Regions from separate parts of the Paenibacillus sp. FSL L8-0340 genome, predicted to be linked through region 2. Evidence: predicted binding sites of a transcription regulator. Region 2 holds the regulator's gene; the other holds the start of a gene.

Region 1 (10,634 bases), 410 kb from region 2:
TATTTGATGCGATCATTGCCGCTGACCGCCGGGGGCAGCAGGCCGGATAACGATTGTTAATTATTGCGTACCTGTCCCGTACATATTTCTCCTTCAGGTTCCAAACAATGAGAACAATGGCAACATAGCACGAAGGAGGAGATCCTCTTGAAAAGGAGCAATCATACGGGCAAACGCACCATTCTGTATCTAATTATTGCCGTTGTCGCATTGATGCCGGCGCTGGTTCCGCCCGCTGCCACTGCGCACGAAACATCTGCTGGTTCAGTTTCACATCACGCCAGGGGCAGCCGATCTGTAGTGTCTTCAGCCGTCCTTGCCGAACCCGCCGTTATCGGCAGTGCTAAGGCTGAAGGACAGCAGGAGATTAAACAACCAGCCCGCAGCAGGATAGCCATCATTGTCGATGATTTCGGCAATGACATGCGTGGTACGGAGGAAATGTTGGAATTGCCGGTTAAGATCACTGTTGCCGTAATGCCGTTTCTATCGACTACAGAGAAGGATGCACGGCGCGCACATGAGCAGGGCTTCGATGTGCTGGTGCATTTGCCGATGGAACCGAAGCAAGGCAAACCCGAGTGGCTGGGCCCGGGTGCGGTTCTGACCCGGATGAGCGATGCCGAGGTACGCAAGCAGGTCGAGGCTGCACTGGACAATGTTCCTTTTGCCGTTGGAATTAACAATCACATGGGCTCAAAGGTGACCGGTGATGAGCGGGTAATGGGCATCGTGTTGGCGGTATGCAAGGAACGCGGATTGTTTTTTGTGGACAGCCATACGAATTACCGTTCGGTAGCCGGCAGAATGGCCCGGAAGATCGGACTCCCGCCCGTGGAGAATCATATCTTTCTGGACGATGTTCATACGGCAAGTCATGTCGTGAAGCAAATGCGGCTGGTGCAGGAAAGGGCTTTGAACCAGAACTACTGTATAGCAATCGGCCATGTTGGTATCCAGGGCAAAGAGACCGCTGCGGGCATCCGCAGCGGCATTGCCGAAACAAAGGACAGTGTCGAGTTTGTAGGCATTTCCGAACTGGTCCGGGACGAATGGCAATGGAATTCGCAGCTTACACCTCCATAAGATACGCGGCAATACCGTTAGCAATCGCTTCGGCAATTTCCTCTTGTCCTTTCGGACTGCAAAGCTTCTCGCGGTCGGTCGGGCTGCTCACAAAACCCGCCTCAACGATCACTGTTGTGGCGGTTATTTTATTGAGCAGATAAAACGGCTTGCCCCGTAACGGGCTGGCTTTCACATCATAGAGATGATTGAGCTGGTTCTGAATGGATCTCGCCAGCAGGAAGCTGCGTCCCTCCTGACGGTACAGCACAAGCGGTCCGTGTTTGGAAGGTGAAGCGGCCCAGTTAATATGAATGCTGACCACGACATTTGCCGGAAGCGTCTCAGCCAGCTCCTTGCGCTGGGCAAGGTCCCGCAAATGGCGGGAGGAGCTGCGCAGCCAGCGGTTATCATCGCTGGGGGCATAGTCACCGGTCCGGTTAAGGATCGCATCAAAGCCGTCACTGCGCAGCAGCAGGAACAGCCGGCGGGAGATGGCAAGAGTGATATCTTTCTCGAGGATATTGCCATATGATGTCCCCCCGTCAATTCCCCCATGCCCGGCATCAATCAGAATGATCCGTTGATCATGGCCGAGCATATGCTGGCGCTCTTCTTTCGCCGCGGCTCCTGAAGGCACCGGTGACGCCTGCACAATTCCCGCATCTCCCAGGGGAAGCATAAGCAACAGGGCGGATGACACGATAACGAACAGCCGGCGCAGTGTACCGCTTCCCCGGGTGGTTTGGGTTCTGGTTGGGTTCAGGTACTTCAAGTACATCAAGTAGTTCAAGTGGATGACCTCCTCGTGCGGTAATGATCTTTTGACCGGACTGGGTACTTTGTTAGATTGTGCTGGAACAGGCAAACCTATACGAAAAGCAGCTTCACGGTTTAGATATAGCTGTTCAAGAGCACACTAGGAACATGGATATCCAGACAGAAGACAGAAGTCAAAGGTGAGTGCCCAAATTCAGCATTCAGTTTCAGGAGGTGGCGAAATGGCTTCCAGCGGTGATGAACTTGTGAAGTATATTACGGAAAAGGTAGTCGTTTATATGGAGGACCCTCGTGCCAGCCGGGCGCGGCGAAAGGCCGAGAAAGAGCCGTGGGCAGAGAAATGGTTCGGCATGCTGCCGCTCGGCTGGTCGATCTGGCGGAGCAAATGGAGCCGGAACGACAGGAAGTGATCAGGTTGCAAGTAGTAGTACCGGCAAATCGCATACAGCTTGAACTGAAAACAACCTTCCAAGGTGCCCTGTATATGGCACTGTGGAAGGTTGTTTTGTTGCATGCCCGCGGGAAAGACGTTGTACTTACAATGGGTTACTTTAACGCTTAGAATTTGTAAGCGTACCGATCACTGTTTTGCCGGCTAGAGGCAGCTGGTGCAGGGTACCGCTTTTTTGAAGAGCTGAGAGAGGGAGGTAACGTTTGCCTTTCGGACCCGCAGCGGCATAGACGATGGCCGGACTGCTGCCGGTTTTGTTCCCGCTGGAACCGGCAGGCAGCCAGCGCTGATACCCCGTAATCATAAAAGGCGCTCCGGTCGTATCGTTCCTGCCAGCTGACTGAAAGACGAGACTGCCATTTTGAATCAGCAGAATAGTGAAGTTTTCTGCGCTGTCCAGCTTCAGCTTGGGGCTGGTCAGCCACTGTAAATCAGCGTATGGATCATCCAGACCTTCACTCCGGTAGGTCTGCAGGGGAGACCAGCCGGAGTCCAGCCCGGAGATTGTATTGACTCCATCTAGCTGTACCTTCAGGACCTCTTCTGCTTTGTCTGAACCCCACGGCAGAACTTGCGGTACCGAAGCATTGATATATATATCCGTATGGTCGAGCGTTAATTTCCACACCGGGAGCAAAGAGGCGTAAAGAGCCGTCAGTTCAAGCTTTCCTGAATAATCTGAAGAGATGAGTTCCTCCTGCACCAGAAACTGGCGCAGATCGGTCAAGCTGTAAGGCAGCCCGGAGGTTCCGGTTCCGTATTCGCTAAGCATATAACCGCCTTGCTCTGTAGCCGAGACAATCAGGTATCCGATGCGCTGCCCGCCGTCCATGAGATTAACAAGCCAGCTATGTGTGCCCGGTCCCAGCGGATAATAGTCGGTACGGGCCTCTTTCCAGCTTGTGAAGGGAGCATCGGCGGACAGCTTGCGGATGGTCAGCTTGGTGAAGTCCTGCAGCGATTCCGTTGATGGTTGCACCTTGATTACAAGTGAGGCCAGCACATCAGGGGAGACTGCTTGTGTGACAGTGACGCGGGTGTCCTTAGCGGCATAGGCAGCCGGAAAGGCAGAGCTTGCCGACAGCCCGATTGTGCAGAGGGACAGAATGAGGAGGAAGCGGCCGCGACGACCAGGCACGGCCTTCCGCCTTGATTTTATAGTCATGTCGTCGTTCACCTTTCTTGGTCCAAATCAAATCATCTTCATGGAACGGGTATAAATTAATTGTAGCGGACAAGCTCTAAAAAGGGTGTTGCATGCTGTCCGCCGGGTTGCGGGAATTCCGCTGTTTTTTTGCCTGCTTTTAGCGAGCAGGGTCGCATTCTATGTGCTGCGCAGATGAAACAGTCCGTAGGTTACGGCAGAAACTGCAACCTGCGGCTCGTATTGCCAGGAGGTCTCCTTCCGGCGGCGGTTATATTGCTCCTGGATCGCCAGCCGCTTCTCTTCGTCCTGCTCTTTGAGCAGCTCCTCATAATAAATGTCTACGATGCTCAGCTCAAGCCGCAGCCTTTCCCGGGCTTCCTCCGCCCAGCTGTAGTCCAGTTTTGCGAGCTGTGAAGTCAAATAAGCCTCCAGCCGGTCGGCCCCGGCGGCAATTGTAAGCTCTGAGGGCTGGATGTGAATATTCTCCGGCAAGCGGGGAGTTAATTCCCGTGTATTCAGCCTCGTGCCAAAGTCGGCGGTAATGACCCCGCTGGTTAAGGAAATTCCGATAAAATGCAGCTCTTCCCGCTTCAGATCGCAAGTCATCTCCACTTTGTAACAGACGCCTAGCCACGGTTCATAGGCCGCAGAGAACAGCGTCATCCGCTGTCTGCTTCCCGGGTCTTCAAACAGCTGCAGACATTTTCCCTCATCACGCGCGGCGGCCCAGATCTGCTTCAGCCGCTTGCTGCCGTATACTATATCCTCACGGCGGATCATGCCCGGGCCGATCCGCGGCAGTACCGGCACAACGCCAAAGTAGCGGGCGAGAATGCCGTCCTGCGGGTCTGCTTCAGCGGGAGCCGCCCCTGCGGATGGCGGCTGCCCGAAACCGGCCGCCGGGCTGTCCGCGCCTGCTTCCATCTCTGCCGCGCCAAGGCTGCCGCCTGCGCCCGGCAGAAGCCCGGCCGCAGGGCGGTTTGCCACGCCCCGTTGTGCCCGGGGCGGAGGAGCAGCCTGCGCGGCCAAGCTGTCGTACTTCTCCGGGTCGAAGACGAAGGTGAACGACAGCGTCTCCGGATCGACGCCGGTGCGCTCCACGAACCCCCAATAATAGGGCCGGTCGGTGAGCATCCGGTCGGCGCGCGGCGAGAGCTTCACCGTCACATGCAGCGGAGATACCTCAAGGATCGAGCACTCCGTTGCTTCCAGATAATCCATGACATGCTTGCGGACTTGTTGCGGAGAAAGGGTCATCAGGTGGCCTCGCTTTCATTCTGTATGCCTTGGGTCAGCTCGCTGATGGATTCGCCGATGTGGTCAAGTCCGCTGCGCAGCTCCTCGTCGCTGCGGGCTTCAAGCATGATTTTATAAAGGCTTTTCTCCAGCGATTCCTTTTTCTCGAAACGTTCCAGGATCACATCAAGACCCCCGATGACCATCTCGAACATGTTGATTTTCTCATGCAGCAGATGCAGAATATGCTCTTCAATCGTACCTTCTGTGGAGAGGTTGTAGATGACCACGTCGTTCTCCTGGCCCAGACGGTGGACCCGGCCGATCCGCTGCTCGACCCGCATCGGGTTCCACGGCAGATCGAAATTGATCATATGGTGGCAGAACTGCAGATTGATGCCCTCACCGCCGGCCTCCGTAGCAATCATCACCTGGGCCCGTCCACGAAAGAGATCCATCATCCAGTCCTTCTTGCCGCGGTTCATCCCTCCGGAGTATGACACACACTGCAGCCCGTGTTCACGGAAGTATTGCAGCAGATATTCCTGCGTGGCGCGGTATTCAGTGAAGACAATAACCTTTTCGTTCATTTCACGGATCAGCTCCATCGTTTTCTCCGCTTTGGTATTCGTCTTGACGGTGCGGATGCTCTGCAGCAGCTCCATCATCCGCTCCCGTTTCGGAGAATCGGCAGGCAGCTTTTTGATTAGGTTCACCAAGGTAATGAATACAGCATCGCGGCTGCTGCATACCTCACGCTGAAGCGTAACCAGAGAAAGCATGCTGCTGAGATTGCCGCCTGATTCCTGATATTGGTCTTTGACAAAGGCGGTAACGCCGTCATATAATACCTTCTCTTCCGGTGAGAGCGTGAGCGGTATATTGCGGACCTTGCGCTTGGTGAAGTTGACCGGGCCCTCGCCGCGGCGGTTGCGGATCATGACTTTAGACAGCTCGCCCCTCAGCTGGACTTCATTCTTCGGCTGGCGTTTGTCCACGACGAAATTAGCGGCAAAATCCCCCTGATTGCCAAGCTGCCCCGGCTTCAGCAGGGTGATCAGGTTGAACAGCTCGCCGAGGTCATTCTGTACAGGGGTGGCGGTGAGCAGCAGGCAGTACTTTTTGCGCAGCTGCTGAACGAACTGGTAGTTGGTGGACTTCTTGTTCTTCAGCTTATGGGCCTCGTCGATAATCAGCATGTCGTATTCGCAGCCGAGCAGCAGTTCTTTATGCGGATCACGTTTGGCGGTGTCCATGGAAGCGACCACAATGTCGTTTCCCCAGGAATAGGTCTTCTTCTGTGCTACGGCAGTTATGCCGAACTTGGCGTTCAGCTCGCGTACCCACTGCAGGACGAGCGAGGCGGGAACCAGAATCAGCACTTTGCTTACCAGTCCGCGTACCAAATATTCCTTAAGCACGAGACCGGCTTCGATCGTTTTGCCGAGTCCGACTTCGTCGGCGAGAATCGCCCGGCCCGACATTTCAAAGAGTACCTTATGAGCGGTATCAAGCTGGTGGGGAAGCGGAGACAGTCCTGACAAATGCTTCAGGCATTGCAGCTCGTCGAAGCTGGTGACAAGGCCCGATTCTTCACCCTGCACGGCAAGCCGGGATAACCTCAAGTCTCCCCAAGGCCCGCCTTTCTCCAGTCTCGACTCCAGATCATGCAGCCAGTTTCGCTCAAAGGATAGGGGAACAGGCAGCTGCGGTGCGGGTGCATTGACCTCTTGCGTCAGGGAATTGCGGGATAATTGCGTCATGTTGCAGCCTCCTCCGGCGCTGTATCATATCGAACTAGCGTAGAAGTAGTATGCGCGTAAAAGAGAGAATTCATAACCTGATATGGATTGCTAAAGAGTTGCGCATATTAAAGATTCACTCACCCGCAGATGAAACTTTTAGTTTCTGATTTTATAAAAAAACGAGCAAGAGTGAGAAAATGCGTCATGGATGCCGATTTTTCGCCACGGGGCTTCTTATATCGAAAAAGACCTCCGATACAATATGTGGTATAGTTTAAAAGCTGACGCACACAATATATTGTTACAAATGCTTGAAATATTGATTTATCAGAGCATTTGACGGTTATTTGTTATTGACAAGAGGAACTTCCTTTGCACAAGCAGGGCAGCTGGAAGTTTCTGTTGTGGGTCACAAAACGTAAGCCCACATCATGGAACGGAAGATTTACATATCATACATCCGGGAGGTTTTTCTATTGAGTACAGTGAAACGTAAGCAGCGCCTTGAGGGCCTTAGCGAGAAAATATTTTTGGACCGCTATGCGTGGAAGGATGCGGACAGCAATAATGCCAAGGTAGGCGATGTTGTTCTCGTCCTGACCAAAGACGACCCCAAATTCCCTACCAAGGAAGTTGGCGAAATTGTAGAGCGCAGCGGACGGATTGTTACCGTGAAGACACGCAGTGGTGAACTGGTGAAATCGGACGTAGAAAAGCTTACGCTTAATATAGAGAAAACTCCGGAGGAAATGTGGGACCGGCTCGCAGCCGCCATGGCTTCGGTAGAGAAAACGCCTGAGCTTCAGGAAGAATGGACAGGCAAGTTCCGCTCCATTCTCGATGACTGGAAGCTTGTACCGGGCGGCCGGATCGCCGCAGGCGCCGGTGCCAGTGAAGAGCTGACGCTGTTCAACTGTTATGTAGTACCTTCGCCTAAAGACAGCCGCGGCGGAATTATGCAGACACTGTCGGAAATGACCGAGATTATGGCCCGCGGCGGCGGTGTGGGGATTAACCTGTCTTCGCTGCGTCCCCGCCGTGCCATCGTTAGAGGCGTGAACGGATCATCCAGCGGCTCTGTCTCCTGGGGCGGGCTGTTCAGCTATACGACCGGGCTGATTGAGCAGGGCGGCAGCCGCCGTGGCGCGCTGATGCTGATGATCAATGACTGGCACCCGGATGTGGTTGATTTCATTACTGTGAAGCAGACTATGGGTCAAGTGACCAATGCCAACCTTTCAGTATGCGTCAGCAACGCTTTTATGAAAGCTGTTAAAGAGGATCTCGACTGGGAGCTCGTATTCCCGGATACGACGGACCCTGATTATGATACGATTTGGGACGGAGACCTTGATAAATGGAAAGCGGACGGCCGCCGGGTCATTCCTTACCGTACAGTTAAAGCACGGGATGTGTGGCATACGATTATAGAATCAGCCTGGAAATCGGCAGAGCCGGGCGTCGTATTCATGGAATACTACAACCAAATGTCCAACAGCTGGTACTTTAATCCGATTATCTGCACCAATCCGTGCGGTGAGCAAGGACTTCCGGGCTGGGGCGTCTGCAACCTGTCCGCCGTCAACCTTTCGAAGTTCTACGACGCGGAGAATCATGATGTGGACTGGGCCGATCTGGCGACGACTACCCGTTATTCTGTTCGCTTCCTGGACAATGTCATTGACAAGACGCCGTATCATTTCCCGGAAAATGAAGCCAACCAGAAGCTGGAACGCCGCGTAGGCCTTGGAACCATGGGTCTGGCTGAGCTGATGATTAAACTCAACATCCGTTATGGCAGTCCTGAATCGCTGGAGTTTCTGGACAAGCTGTACGGCTTTATGGCCCGCGAAGCGTATCTGGCCTCAGCAGAAATTGCCGGCGAGAAGGGTTCGTTCCAGGCGTTCGAATCCGACAAATATCTGCAGAGCGGATTTATGAAAAACATCACCGAAGTTTATCCGGAGGTGGGTGAATCCATCCGCAAGCACGGCATGCGCAACGTTACCGTGATTACTCAGGCGCCCACAGGCAGCACCGGTACAATGGTAGGAACTTCGACTGGTATTGAGCCTTATTTTGCCTTCAAATATTTCCGTCAAAGCCGTCTCGGCTACGACGAGCAGTTCGTACCGATCGCACAGGAATGGCTGGAAGCCCATCCGGGTGAAGAGCTGCCTGATTATTTCGTAACTTCGATGGATTTGTCGGCCAAGGATCACATCCGTGCGCAGGCTGCCATTCAGCGCTGGGTGGACAGCTCGATCTCCAAGACCGCCAACTGCCCGTCAGACTTCACTGTTGAAGAAACTGCCGAGCTGTACGAAATGGCCTTCGATCTGGGCTGCAAAGGTGTAACTATCTACCGCGACGGCAGCCGCGATGTGCAAGTGCTGGAAACCACGAAGAAGGAAGACAAGAAAGAGGCTCCGGCAGCGGAAACGGCTGCACCGGAAGCAGTAGAAGCTGCACCGGCCAGCGCAGTTGTGGCAGCGAGCCCTGCGCCACAGGCCAATGCCAATGTTGTTGACAAGCAATACAAGAAACGCCCGCAGGTGCTGCGCGGCGCAACCTATAAGATCAACACGCCATTCGGCATGGCGTATATCACCATCAACGACCTGGATGGCATTCCGGCAGAAATCTTCCTGAATGTCGGCAAAGCGGGCTCCGACGTCTTCGCCATGGCGGAAGCATTGGGCCGTGTCTGCTCGCTGTTCCTCCGTTACGGCGACCACGGCGAGAAGGTCGAGCTGCTGATCAAGCATCTCAAGGGCATCGGCGGCTCCGGTGCCATCGGCTTCGGCGCGAACCGCGTCGAGTCCATCGCCGACGCGGTAGCGAAGGCACTGGAAACGCATGTGCTGAACAACGCACATGACGACCATGTCCCCGCTCCGATCGCGGCAACGCTGGAGCTGGAGGATTTCAACGAAGCGCTGAACGCTGAGTTGAAAGCGAGCGTACCGTCTGCGGCAGTAGCGGACTACGGCCACGGCGGCCATGGGGCGGCCTCCCGCGACCTCTGCCCATCCTGCGGCAGCGCCTCGCTGGTTAACATCGAAGGCTGTAAGACCTGCAGCAACTGCGGATATAGCCGGTGTGGGTAAGAAGTAGGATTACAAGAAACCTAGAACGATTGTTGTGAGGGATCACCAAAGCGGCAAAAACGACCACAAATGATGATAAAAGTGGATCATGAAAGACGATAATCCATTGATATATTCAATATAATGCATAAATATTCAAGCAGGTATTTTTATGCATTTAAACGCATTGAAATTAGTGGATTTGATTTTTAAATGAACACAATAAAAGTCCCGATTAGGAATTTCCTATATCGGGACTTTTATAATGTGATAAATAATGTTTATAAACTATCATACCAAACGTCATCGACAGGCTCTAACCATTCGGTTTCGCCTGGTGTAATAGCCAGATGTACAAACCAGCTGTCTTGGGTAGCACCATGCCAATGCTTCACATTTGGTGCAATATTAATTACGTCACCAGTTTTAAGTAACTTTGCAGGTTTTCCTTTTTCCTGATACCAACCCTCACCACCTGTAACTAATAAAACCTGCCCAAATTTATGTGAATGCCAGTTATTACGGGCGCCGGGGGCAAAGGTCACGTTTCCGATCGGGGCATTTAAAGGAGTTGGATCAGTAAAGACCATTTGTAAATAAGCATCGCCGATAAAATTAGCTTCAACTTTTTTTCCTAATGGAAGAATGGTGCTGCTCTCTAATTGTTCATTTGACATCATGGACATCCTCTCTATTTTTATTCTTTATAGATTTCCTTAGCGATATTAAAAGCGGACCAAGCTTTGGGCCAACCGGCATAGAACGAAAGGTGTGTAATGATCTCTGCAATTTCTTCTTGGGTGATTCCATTTGCTTTCGCTTTATGAAGATGTGGAGTTAACTGTTCAAAGTTTCCTCCTGAGATTAGAGCTGCTACTGTAATCATGCTGCGATCGCGGGGAGAAAGTTCTTCCTCCCTTGACCAAACCTCACCAAACAATACATCATCGTTCAGTTCAGCAAATTTAGGTGCAAATTCTCCCAGCTTGTCTCTTCCTGCAGTTTGTTTCTCTGCCATTGTTACCATCCTCCATTCATGTATTAACTGCAACATCATCTAGTGTATTAGTGTATACCTTCAAGTGGACTTTAACGCAAGTAAGGATCAATAATTATCTATC
Region 2 (10,634 bases):
TGAAGGAACTGCTGCCCGAGGTTATGGCCGGCGCGCTCACGCTCTCTGTGCCGCTGAAGGCAGAGGTAAGTTATGGAAGTAACTGGTATGAGGCGAAATAGACTCCCCGCAGCCCCGGCAATTCCGGTATAATGGAGGAGAGGTGAGCTATTATGCCGGAATTGCCGGAAGTAGAAACAGTCAAGAGAACACTTAATGAATTAATTAAAGGCAAGCAGATACAGAATGTCACCGTCCGGTTGCCGCGGATTATCCAGCGTCCGGACGATACTCAGGCTTTTGCCCATATGCTGGCAGGCCATAGCGTGGTTCATGTGGAGCGCAGAGGCAAGTTTCTGCGTTTTGTATTTGACGGTTTGGTAATGGTCTCCCATCTGCGGATGGAGGGCCGGTACGGTCTTTTCCAGGGTGATGAGCCGCTGGACAAGCATACACATGTCATCTTCCATTTCACCGACGGCACCGAGCTGCGTTACACGGATGTGCGTCAATTTGGTACCATGCATTTGTTCCAGCCGGGTGAGGATCTTCTCCTTAAGCCGCTGAGTAAGCTGGGGCAGGAGCCGCTTGATCCTTCCTTTACAGTGGAGAGGTTCAAGGAAATTGTCTCCGGCAGAAACACCAAAATCAAGCCGCTGCTGCTGAATCAGGAATATGTGGTCGGCATCGGTAATATTTATGTAGATGAGGCGCTGCACCGCGCCGGAATTCACCCTGAGGTGAGCGCGAAGGCGCTTACGGAAGAGCAGTTGAACAAGCTGCATCATGCGATTGTGGCAACGCTGACTGAGGCGGTGAATGCCGGAGGCTCCTCTGTGAAGTCGTATGTCAACGGCCAGGGAGAAAGCGGCAACTACCAGCAGCAATTGCTCATTTACGGACGTAAGGACCAGCCCTGCGCGACCTGCGGCACTCTTATCGAGAAGAGTGTTGTAGGCGGCCGGGGCACTCATATTTGCCCAAGCTGCCAGCCTTTTGGCTGCGGCAGTTAAGTAGGGCATTGCACTAGAGCAAGAGATGATTTACAGGCATTATACACCTCTGCTGTTCATGCTGCTGCAAAACTAAGGCACCGACAGTCTGTCCCGCCCATATACTGTGTGAAGAATGCTCAATAAAGCGAACGGAGCCCGCGGAACGTTCCGCACGGGCTGCCGGTTCTTCACGGGAGGGATTGCGGGTGCTCAGCCCCTTGTTTTCATTGCTGCTGCTGGCTTTTGCCCTGAGCTTGGACGGTTTTGGTGTAGGCATTACATATGGACTCCGCAAAATGAAAATACCGCTGCTCTCCATTATGATTATCTCGCTCTGCTCGGGGGTAGTCATTTGTGTCTCTATGCAGGTCGGTGTGCTGCTGGCGAAGGTGATTTCACCGCAGGCCGCTTCAAGCATCGGCGCAATTATTCTGGTCCTGATGGGCTGCTGGTCCCTCGTCCAGATGTTGATCCAGAAGGAGAAGGAGCACAATCCGCGAGGGCGGGAGACAGGAGCGGTACTGCTGCCGGGTGTGGCTTCCATGGGGAAGGCTGCAACTGCTGACCTTGCAGATACGACTGCGGATTGTGTGAGTGAGATCGAAAAAGATGCGCAGAAGTTGGCAGTCTTTTCACTGGAGCTCCGCCATCTCGGGGTGGTCATCCAGATTCTCCGTACGCCGTCTTCGGCCGATATGGACGCCTCCGGGAGCATTTCCTCCATGGAAGCGATGCTGCTCGGAATAGCACTGTCGCTGGATGCTTTCGGAGCAGGTCTCGGGGCTGCACTGCTGGGATTCAGTCCGGTATCCACCTCGCTTATGATCGCCCTGTTCAGCGGAACCTTTCTGCTGCTGGGCATGAGAACAGGCCTTAAGCTGTCTGGTCGTTACTGGATGAAGCATGCTGCTGTACTGCCTGCGTTAATGTTAATTGCAATGGGAATAATGAAGCTATTATGAGGTGAGTACATGATTATGGGCTTAACCGGAGGCATTGCTTCCGGAAAAAGCACCGTGTCCGCACTGTTTGTGGAAAAGGGAGCAAGACTCGTGGACGCTGATGCCATCGCCAGAGAAGTCATGCTCCCGGGACATCCGGTGCTGGCTGCAGCTGTGCTGCATTTTGGGGAAGGAATCTTGCTGCCGGATGGAACACTGAACCGCACCAAGCTGGGGGAGATCGTTTTTCATGATCCGGAAGCCCTGCAGGTACTGAATCAGTTGACGCATCCGGCGATTCGCCAGGAAATCAAAAAACGTATGAACACAATGGAACAAGAAGACCCGCAGCGATTGACTATTGTAGATATCCCTCTGCTGTATGAATCGGAGCTGGACAACCTTTTCGGGCAAATTGTGGTCGTCTATGTTCCCCGGGAGGTCCAGTTGGACCGGCTGATGGAGCGCAACGGGCTGTCTCTGGAGCAGGCCCAAGGAAGACTGGATGCCCAGTTGGATATTGAACTGAAGCGCCGCAGAGCGGACTACATCATCGACAACAGCGGTACTCTTGCCCAGACTGAGCAGCAGGTTGCCGTATTGTGGGACAGGCTGGGCCTATGATGAAATGGCTGCGTAAAAAAAGAGTGCTGCTCCTGTTATTCGTTGGATTCACTGCAATCCTGTTCTTGAGTACCAACTGGATGTCCTGGTTTTATCCGATTTATTATAAAGCAGAAATTCGTGAGCACAGTATTACCTACGATATGGACCCGTTCCTTGTGGCAGCCATCATCCGGGTGGAAACGAACTATAAGACCGGCCGGGAGTCCAAAAAAGGCGCATTGGGACTCATGCAGCTGATGCCGGATACGGCGAAGTGGGCACTTGAAAAGGCCAAGCTTCCGGATGTCTCGCTGCAACAATTGAAGAGGGAGCCATCGGCCAACATTGAGCTTGGAACCTGGTATTTGTCATCACTTTCCCGCCAGTTTGATGGCAACCGTACCGCTGTGATCGCAGCCTATAACGCAGGCCCCGGGAAAGTGAAGAGCTGGCTGGAAAAAGGCAATTGGGACGGTACAGCGGCTTCCGTGAAGGATATCCCGTTTGGCGAGACCCGGCATTATGTGCAGCGAGTCATTTATTACTACGACCAGTACACGGAGATTTACAGCGAGTTCTAAGGGAGAAGACTGAGACTGTATTTGTACGAAAAAGAAGCATTAAACAGCCTTGAGGGCCGTTTAATACTTCTTTAGGCAAGCTTATGGGGACAGGTTATTTGTATTGACCTGCCAGTGATTGCTCAGCCAGGGTTACAAGACGTTTAGTGATGTAACCACCGATCGAACCGTTTTCGTAAGAAGTTTTATTGCCTTGGTATCCATCTGGGGAGAGCGTGATACCTAGTTCTTGGGCAACTTCATATTTCAGTTGTTCCAAGGCACCGCGTGAATTTGGAGCTACCAGGTTATTGGAGCTGTTGTTTTGGCTCATTGCTGTTCACCTCCTATCGGTTGGTAACAGTATTATGTGCTGGACATGGCATATTCATAACAACAAATAAACGGTGTTTTCTGGAAAAAAGAGCTACTGGTAGCCGGCGTATTGCCGGACCGGAAAGCGACCATTAATACAAAAGGAAGTGACTTGAGGCTTATGAAATGCCCTTACTGCGATCACACGAATACGAAAGTGCTTGACTCGCGTCCGGCCAACGAGAATAAGTCCATCCGGCGCAGGCGGGAATGTGAGCGCTGCAGCAAGCGGTTTACAACCTTTGAGATGATTGAAGAAACTCCGCTGATCGTGATCAAAAAAGACGGCAGCCGCGAAGAATTCAGCCGCGACAAAATCCTGCGCGGCCTTATCCGTGCCTGCGAGAAACGTCCCGTCTCCGTAGAGCGTCTGGAGTCTATTGTCTCCGAGGTGGAGAAGTCATTGCGTGGCATCGCCTTAGCCGAAGTGGAGAGCCGCCAGATTGGCGAGCTGGTCATGGAGCAGCTCTACCCTGTCGATGAGGTCGCTTACGTCCGCTTCGCCTCCGTGTACCGCCAGTTCAAGGATATCAACATGTTTATGAAGGAACTGAAGGGACTGCTCTCTAAAAACACCGAGGAGTTTGAGGGGTTGTAGAAGCAATTTGCACCCCCAAAAACTTTTTTTGAAAAAGTGTTGACACCGAAGGCGATTTTTTATATTATATAGAAGTCGCCTACGGAACTTAAACATGACGAAGCGATGGGAGCTAACAGCTCACTCCGGATTTTAGAATACATAGTTGTAGTTCTAAATCAGCCACATGGGGCCATAGCTCAGCTGGGAGAGCGCATCGCTGGCAGCGATGAGGTCAGGGGTTCGATCCCCCTTGGCTCCACCAAATTTCATATGGACTCTTAGCTCAGTTGGTAGAGCAGTAGACTCTTAATCTATTTGTCCAGGGTTCGAGCCCCTGAGAGTCCATCCTAAAGAAACGGCAGAAATGCCGTTTCTTTGCTGTTTCGGGAAGCGGGAGGATGAAGCAGAAGCGGGGAACACAGATCTGTTTAAAACCACTGGTTCATTTCTTCTTAGAATTTCACAAAACGTTTGTTTAATGAACAGTTGGGACAATCCATTTTTCATACCACTTGTGTCTTTCAACTTTCATATGTGAGGATTCCAAATTATATTTTCTTCACCCTCTTTAATAGCTTGTTGATAATAATTAACTTTTTTTCGTAGCAACATAATTTGTTGTGTGACTTCTTGAAGGTAATCTTCTGCCAATAATTGTTGATCTCTTATGATGTTATAGCGTTCTTCCACGGTATCTGAACCCTGTTCGCATAAATCGATGTATTGTTTGATATTCTCAAGCGACATACCTGTCATGCGCAGTGCTTTGACGATTTCAACATATTCCACGTCCTTTGAGGAAAAAAGACGTACATTCTGATGATTTCTGATTATATTTGGAAATAGCTCTTTTTTAGCATAGAACCTTACAGTATGGGGAGATAACCCTGTGAAATTTGCTACCTCATTAATGGTGTACATGATATGCTTCCTTTCTCTTGACTGAGAGTAACTCTCAGGTTGTATATTTATCATAACTTATAAATGCTTGATAGAGAAAGGATAATGATTGGTGGAAAATAAGGTATGGTTTGTTACGGGAGCTTCGACTGGACTAGGGAAAGCCATAGTTTTAGAGCTAATAGCTAAAAAGTGCAAAGTAGTAGCAACATCGCGTAATCCGCTAGACATAGAACTTTACCTGCCTGGCGCTCAGGAGAATGACAATCTTTTGGTTTTACCGTTAGACGTCACAAACAGTCAGCACATTAAAAGTGTTGTTGAAGCAACCAAGCAAAAGTTTGGCGGAATTGATGTTCTTGTTAATAACGCAGGTTATGCCTACTTCTCACCTGTTGAAAATGCTGATGATGAGCAAATTGAAAATATGTTTGCTGTTAATTTCTGGGGAGTCAAGCACATGATAGATCATGTGCTACCAATTATGAGAGAGCAAAAGAGCGGAACTATTTTAAATATATCTTCTCTAGGCGGTTTACGTGCATTTGCAGGTTTCGGATACTATCATGCCACTAAGTTCGCTTTAGAAGGCTTTTCCGAAAGTTTAAGTCAAGAAGTTAAGCCTCTAGGAATTAATATTTCCTTGGTAGAACCAGGGGATTTTAACACGGATTTTGCAAGCAGATCTGCAACTGAAAATGAAAATATTATTGAAGCATATCAAGCAACGGCAGGTGAAAATATCAAAAACCTTAGAGAATTATCTGGACACCAGCCGGGAGACCCTAACAAAGCTGCCAAGGTAATATATGATCTGGTGAATCGTGGTGATGTTCCTTTGCGAATTCTTTTAGGGAGTGATGCCTATCAGCGGGCAATGGAAAAGTTAACGGGTATGCAAAAGTTATTTTCGACCTACCATGATATAACAATTAGCACCGATTATTAAAAGTAATGGGGGGAGTTCCTAAAGCCATGAATGGCTGGTTGGGATGCCCTCGTTTTTTACACAGGTCGACGTGAGCGCTTGGTGTGGACATTCCGCGAACGGGACCGGTGTTCCAATCGCTGACATGAACGAGACTGTCAAACGCAATTGTAGATAATTAGAAGATACTGCAACGGGTTCTGGGAACCTACAGACCGCCTTGTGATGGAAAGCATGTAATCCATAAGGCGGTCTTTGTCCTGTCTTCAGATTGTTTCGGGTTCGCTCTGAGGAAGGATAATTAGTCACCAGAAGCGGCTTTGAAGGCGGCATCCAAGACGACGGTCTGCTCTTGTGCAGAGAAGTTAGTGACTACAATCAGCATTTCATCATTTAGCGTCTGCTGATAGTCGAAAACATCGGGATGCTCCTCAAGCAGTAGTCTGTAATCACTGTACTGTAAAAAATAACTTCGTACCGTTTACGCAACCGGAAATTCACAGTAGTAGTACCATGAACATTACAACAGCTTGGCTTAAAAACAGCCTCCATCTTTCAAAATGACGCCGTGGAGCGAATTCCAGAATATAGGGACATCGGATTCGGTGTGAATTAGTCCTTGTTCTTGCGCGTTGCTGATCATGGTTAATCATTGCCTCATGGCGTTTACAGTACGGCGCATGCTTCCTCGTCGAGCTTGTGGAGATTTTCAGTATTTTGCATGCGACCTTCTCGGTAGGTTTTCAACTTTCGTCACCAGGAATTGTATACAGTTGTCCTTCCTTCACTTGTCAATAAACGATGGAGCTCAAAGATCATATTGACTTTCTGAAATGGAGTGGATACAATGATACCTAAAGGAAACACTGTTACCGTGAATACACGGTACTTAACATTGAAAAAACAAGAATTACTTTCGAGTAATGGTAACGGTGTTTCTATATTATAACATAGTATCAAAAAGGAGAGCACCACTATGACAAATAAGGGGGAATAGGCGCTCGTCACGGGAACTTCTTCCGGTATTCGAGAGCAATTCGCGTGTACAGAATTATCTGGGGGCGCAGTTATCACGTTTTATTACACCAAAGCAAAGTCTTCGGCTTGTTGGAAGCATGCTTCGTCTGCGTGAAGGATACAGCAGCAATAATAAGAATCCGGGTAATCAATCTGATCTTACAGGGAGGACAATACAATGAAAGCTATACAACTGACAAACGGCTTCGGCTTTGAGGAATTAACCATGGCGGAACTTGGCAAACCAGTGCCAGGCCCTAAGGAGGTGCTAATCCGCATGAGGGCAGCTTCTCTCAATTATCGGGATTTAGTGGTCCTCGGCGGATTAATGCCGATCCAAGTCAAATTCCCCTTCATTCCATTATCAGACGGAGCGGGAGAAATTGTAGCCATTGGCCCAGGAGTAACTAGATTTCAGGCCGGACAACGAGTAGCAGGTAATTTTCAACAGCGCTTCATTAGCGGCAGCCCAAGACCAGGGGTGTTAGAAGAAAGTCTGGGAGGTCCGTTGAATGGAGTAGCGGCCGAGTATGTTGTTCTTCATGAAGACGGAGTCGTCGCTATTCCCGATCACCTCACTTATGAGGAGGCCTCCACTTTGCCGATCGCGGCATTAACCGCATGGAGCATGCTAATCGAATACGGTGGTTTGCAGGCGGGTGATACTGTGCTGCTGCAAGGAACAGGCGGTGTCTCCATCTTCGGGCTTCAATTCTCGCTTATGACCGGAGCACGAGTCATCATCACGTCGAGCAGCAACGATAAGCTGGAACGGGCAAAAACTCTTGGCGCATGGCAAACAATCAACTATTCGGAGGTTCCTGATTGGGATAAGGCAGTATTAGAGCTGACTGGCGGCGTCGACCATGTTCTGGATGTTGGAGGTGCGGCAACGATGGGGAAATCCATAAATGCACTTCGTACTGGAGGGACGGTGAGTATGGTCGGGTTCTTATCAGGCTTGACCATTCCGGAATACGATGTCTCCAGCATCTTGCACAAAGCCGCAACAGTTCGCGGCAGTCAAGTCGGCAACCGGGATCACTTTGAAAAGATGAATCGGGCGATTGCCCATCATCGTTTACATCCCGTCATCGACCGTGTATTCCCTCTAGAGCGAATTGCAGAAGCATTCGCGCTCTTGGCTGAAGGAAAGCAATATTTTGGTAAAATCGTAGTCCAAATCTAAAATCACTCAAAAATGATACAGGAGGCACTCTAATGCCCAATAAACCAGTAAACTCCGTTAAACTTACTGAAGGTGTGAATCGTCCTAAACGCTCACTGCGTGCTAGGATATCCAGATGGGTTCTATCACTGCTCGCGGTGCTCGTTGTAGGATTACTCGTTTTCTTACTTTATCCTTCACCGGTCAAACCGTTAAAATGGTCCGCACCGACGGCTCCCTCTTTTGAGGAAGCGGGTCCGTGGCAACAGAACAACAAACTCAGTTCGGCTCAGCTAGTTACTGATGCCCCTCAATTCCCGGAATTCATTACATTCGATAAAGAAGGCCAGCTATATACAGGAGATTCAGACGGGAAAATTTACAGGGTTCCTTTCGATGCAGAGGGCAATCCGCAAAAAGCACAACTGTTTGCAGACACCCAGGGAACGCCTAATGGACTTATATTCGATGCCAAAGGCGATTTGATCGTTACGGATGTCCAGAGGGGACTGCTGTCTATAAACCCATCCGGGAGCATAGAGGTATTGGCCGATCAAGTGGACGGCAAGCCGATCTATTTAGCTAATGAGCTTGATATTGCCAAGGACGGCTCCATTTATTTCTCCGATACTTCTAATTATGGTAGAGTGACCTTCAAAGAAATGGCCGAGAACAAGCCGCATGGACGTTTGCTGAAGTACGATCCAATGACCAAGAAGACGACCGTTCTGTTAGAAGGTCTCTATTTTGCAAACGGGGTTGCCTTGTCTGCGGATGAAGATTTTGTGCTTGTGGCAGAATCGTATCATTATCAGTTGACCAGATACTGGATCAAAGGACCGAAGAAGGGTACATCGGATATTTTCGCAGACAATCTCGCAGGCTTTCCAGACAACATTACGCGTGATGACCAAGGTCATTTCTGGGTCGGTATCTTCACGACTCGCCTTTCTTTTGTAGATCAGATGCATAGCAACCCTTGGCTGGCCAGTACCATGGCTAAAGTGCCGCAGTCGCTGCTTAACGGCGCAAGTGCACCGGCGAAGCATGGGCTTGCTGCGGAGTTCAGTCCGCAGGGAGAGCTAATCGGAAGCTGGCATGATCCGGAAGGCAAACTGTATGGTGTAACTACGGCTGCAAGCCATAATGGTTATTTATATATTGGAACGGCACCTGGAGGCAGCAAGGGTGTCCATCGTGTGCTTTTAACAAAATAAGATTGGAATCTGGGAGGGTGCAAAATGAATCTGGATGATTTGGAGCTATCTTGGAATGAGAAGGAGAGTCTGACCGGTAAAGTGGCCTTGGTGACAGGCGCCAGCAGCGGAATCGGGGCATCGATCGCCAGGAAACTGGTAAAACGCGGCGCCCATGTGACTGTAGTGGCACGCCGGCAGGATCGATTGGATGAGCTGGTTCAGGAATTGCATAAAGAGGGATTATACGAGGTTATGGCGGTACCTGCTGATATTCAAAAGGCTGAAGAAGTACAGCATGTGGTCAATGAAACGATTAACCGCTGGGGCCGTCTCGATATTATAGTTGCCAATGCCGGATTCGGGTATCGAAGTCCATTGGTAGAAGTGGATCTGGAAAGATGGGAGGAGCTGTACAAGACGAATGTACACGGTCTAATGTTAACGCTGCACTACGGGCTTCCGCCAATGCTGGGTCAGGGTAAGGGAGATGTCATCATCATCTCCTCCATTGCAGGCAAGGAAGTGATTGCCGGAGGAGGTCCATACAGCGCTACCAAATACGGCGTTAACGCCATAGCGTCTGCATTACGTTTGGAGACAATCGATCAGGGGATTCGCGTTACGACGATTCTGCCCGGGGCGGTGGCAACGGAATTTTCTCAGGTGGCCGGGTATTCCGAGGATGAGATAAGGGCATTTGCTTCGAAAGTTCTGCCGTTACATCCCGATGATGTTGCAGAGGCAGCACTTTATGCATTGGAGCAGCCTGAGCATGTCAGCATTCCGGAACTAACCATTATGCCTTCAAGGCAAGCCCAGCGGTTCAAATAAAACGATGTCCAAATAGTAATAAAAGATCCGTGCCAAATTTGGCAACGGGTCTTTTGTTTTTTTCGCCGAAGGAGATTTGGCTGCCGAATATCCTAGTATCCCGGTAACGACAATTGAGATGATGGCTTATGGCATGATGGACGGGGATAAAGTGCTGGATACCGCAATTGAACTTATGGAGAAGGGGGCTTAGTTCATGGCAAGCGGCGCAGAATGGAGGGGCAAAATCCAGAAAGCCAGTACCAAGATTCAAAAAAACAATTATATCAGTGCTATTTCCAACGGGCTGATGGCTTTGATGCCGATATTGATCCTGGGTGCGATATTTTCCCTGATTAATGCTTTGAAGCTGGAGCCTTACCAGAACTTCCTGGAAAGTTCCGGCCTGAAGACGTACACTGCGATTCCGGCTTCGATAACAACCGATTTAATCGCTCTGTATGCAGTGTTCTCCATCGCTTACAATTTTGCGGTACAGCTTAAACAACAGGGATTCTCGGCAGGAATTCTCGCACTGATGAGCTTTCTGCTGGTTACTCCAAAGGGGCTCCTGGA

The links. The regulator NrdR, encoded in region 2, represses ribonucleotide reductase genes. The targets are predictions, from matches to a motif close to AACACNATATATNGTGTT.
Region 1: a site for NrdR is predicted at 6,712-6,729, ahead of NST07_RS12280 (adenosylcobalamin-dependent ribonucleoside-diphosphate reductase). Genes of this name have one in related genera too.

Annotation. Positions count from the first base shown of each region.
Region 1 is NZ_CP151967.1:2,761,530-2,772,163, forward strand. Features, by position in the region: gene NST07_RS12245 (glycerol dehydrogenase) at 1-50, shown strand, start outside; gene NST07_RS12250 (divergent polysaccharide deacetylase family protein) at 148-1,086, shown strand; gene NST07_RS12255 (N-acetylmuramoyl-L-alanine amidase) at 1,073-1,858, opposite strand; gene NST07_RS12260 (YqzE family protein) at 2,067-2,255, shown strand; gene NST07_RS12265 (hypothetical protein) at 2,397-3,461, opposite strand; gene NST07_RS12270 (YqhG family protein) at 3,621-4,700, opposite strand; gene NST07_RS12275 (SNF2-related protein) at 4,700-6,442, opposite strand; gene NST07_RS12280 (adenosylcobalamin-dependent ribonucleoside-diphosphate reductase) at 6,901-9,534, shown strand; gene NST07_RS12285 (cupin domain-containing protein) at 9,795-10,190, opposite strand; gene NST07_RS12290 (carboxymuconolactone decarboxylase family protein) at 10,211-10,531, opposite strand.
Region 2 is NZ_CP151967.1:2,353,171-2,363,804, forward strand. Features, by position in the region: gene polA (DNA polymerase I) at 1-101, shown strand, start outside; gene mutM (DNA-formamidopyrimidine glycosylase) at 153-992, shown strand; gene NST07_RS10295 (manganese efflux pump) at 1,181-1,936, shown strand; gene coaE (dephospho-CoA kinase) at 1,946-2,539, shown strand; gene NST07_RS10305 (lytic transglycosylase domain-containing protein) at 2,539-3,102, shown strand; gene NST07_RS10310 (alpha/beta-type small acid-soluble spore protein) at 3,197-3,415, opposite strand; gene nrdR (transcriptional regulator NrdR) at 3,578-4,054, shown strand; tRNA gene NST07_RS10320 (tRNA-Ala) at 4,223-4,298, shown strand; tRNA gene NST07_RS10325 (tRNA-Lys) at 4,309-4,381, shown strand; gene NST07_RS10330 (MerR family transcriptional regulator) at 4,565-4,957, opposite strand; gene NST07_RS10335 (oxidoreductase) at 5,049-5,885, shown strand; gene NST07_RS10340 (NAD(P)-dependent alcohol dehydrogenase) at 7,060-8,070, shown strand; gene NST07_RS10345 (SMP-30/gluconolactonase/LRE family protein) at 8,103-9,266, shown strand; gene NST07_RS10350 (SDR family oxidoreductase) at 9,291-10,079, shown strand; gene NST07_RS10355 (PTS transporter subunit EIIC) at 10,276-10,634, shown strand, end outside.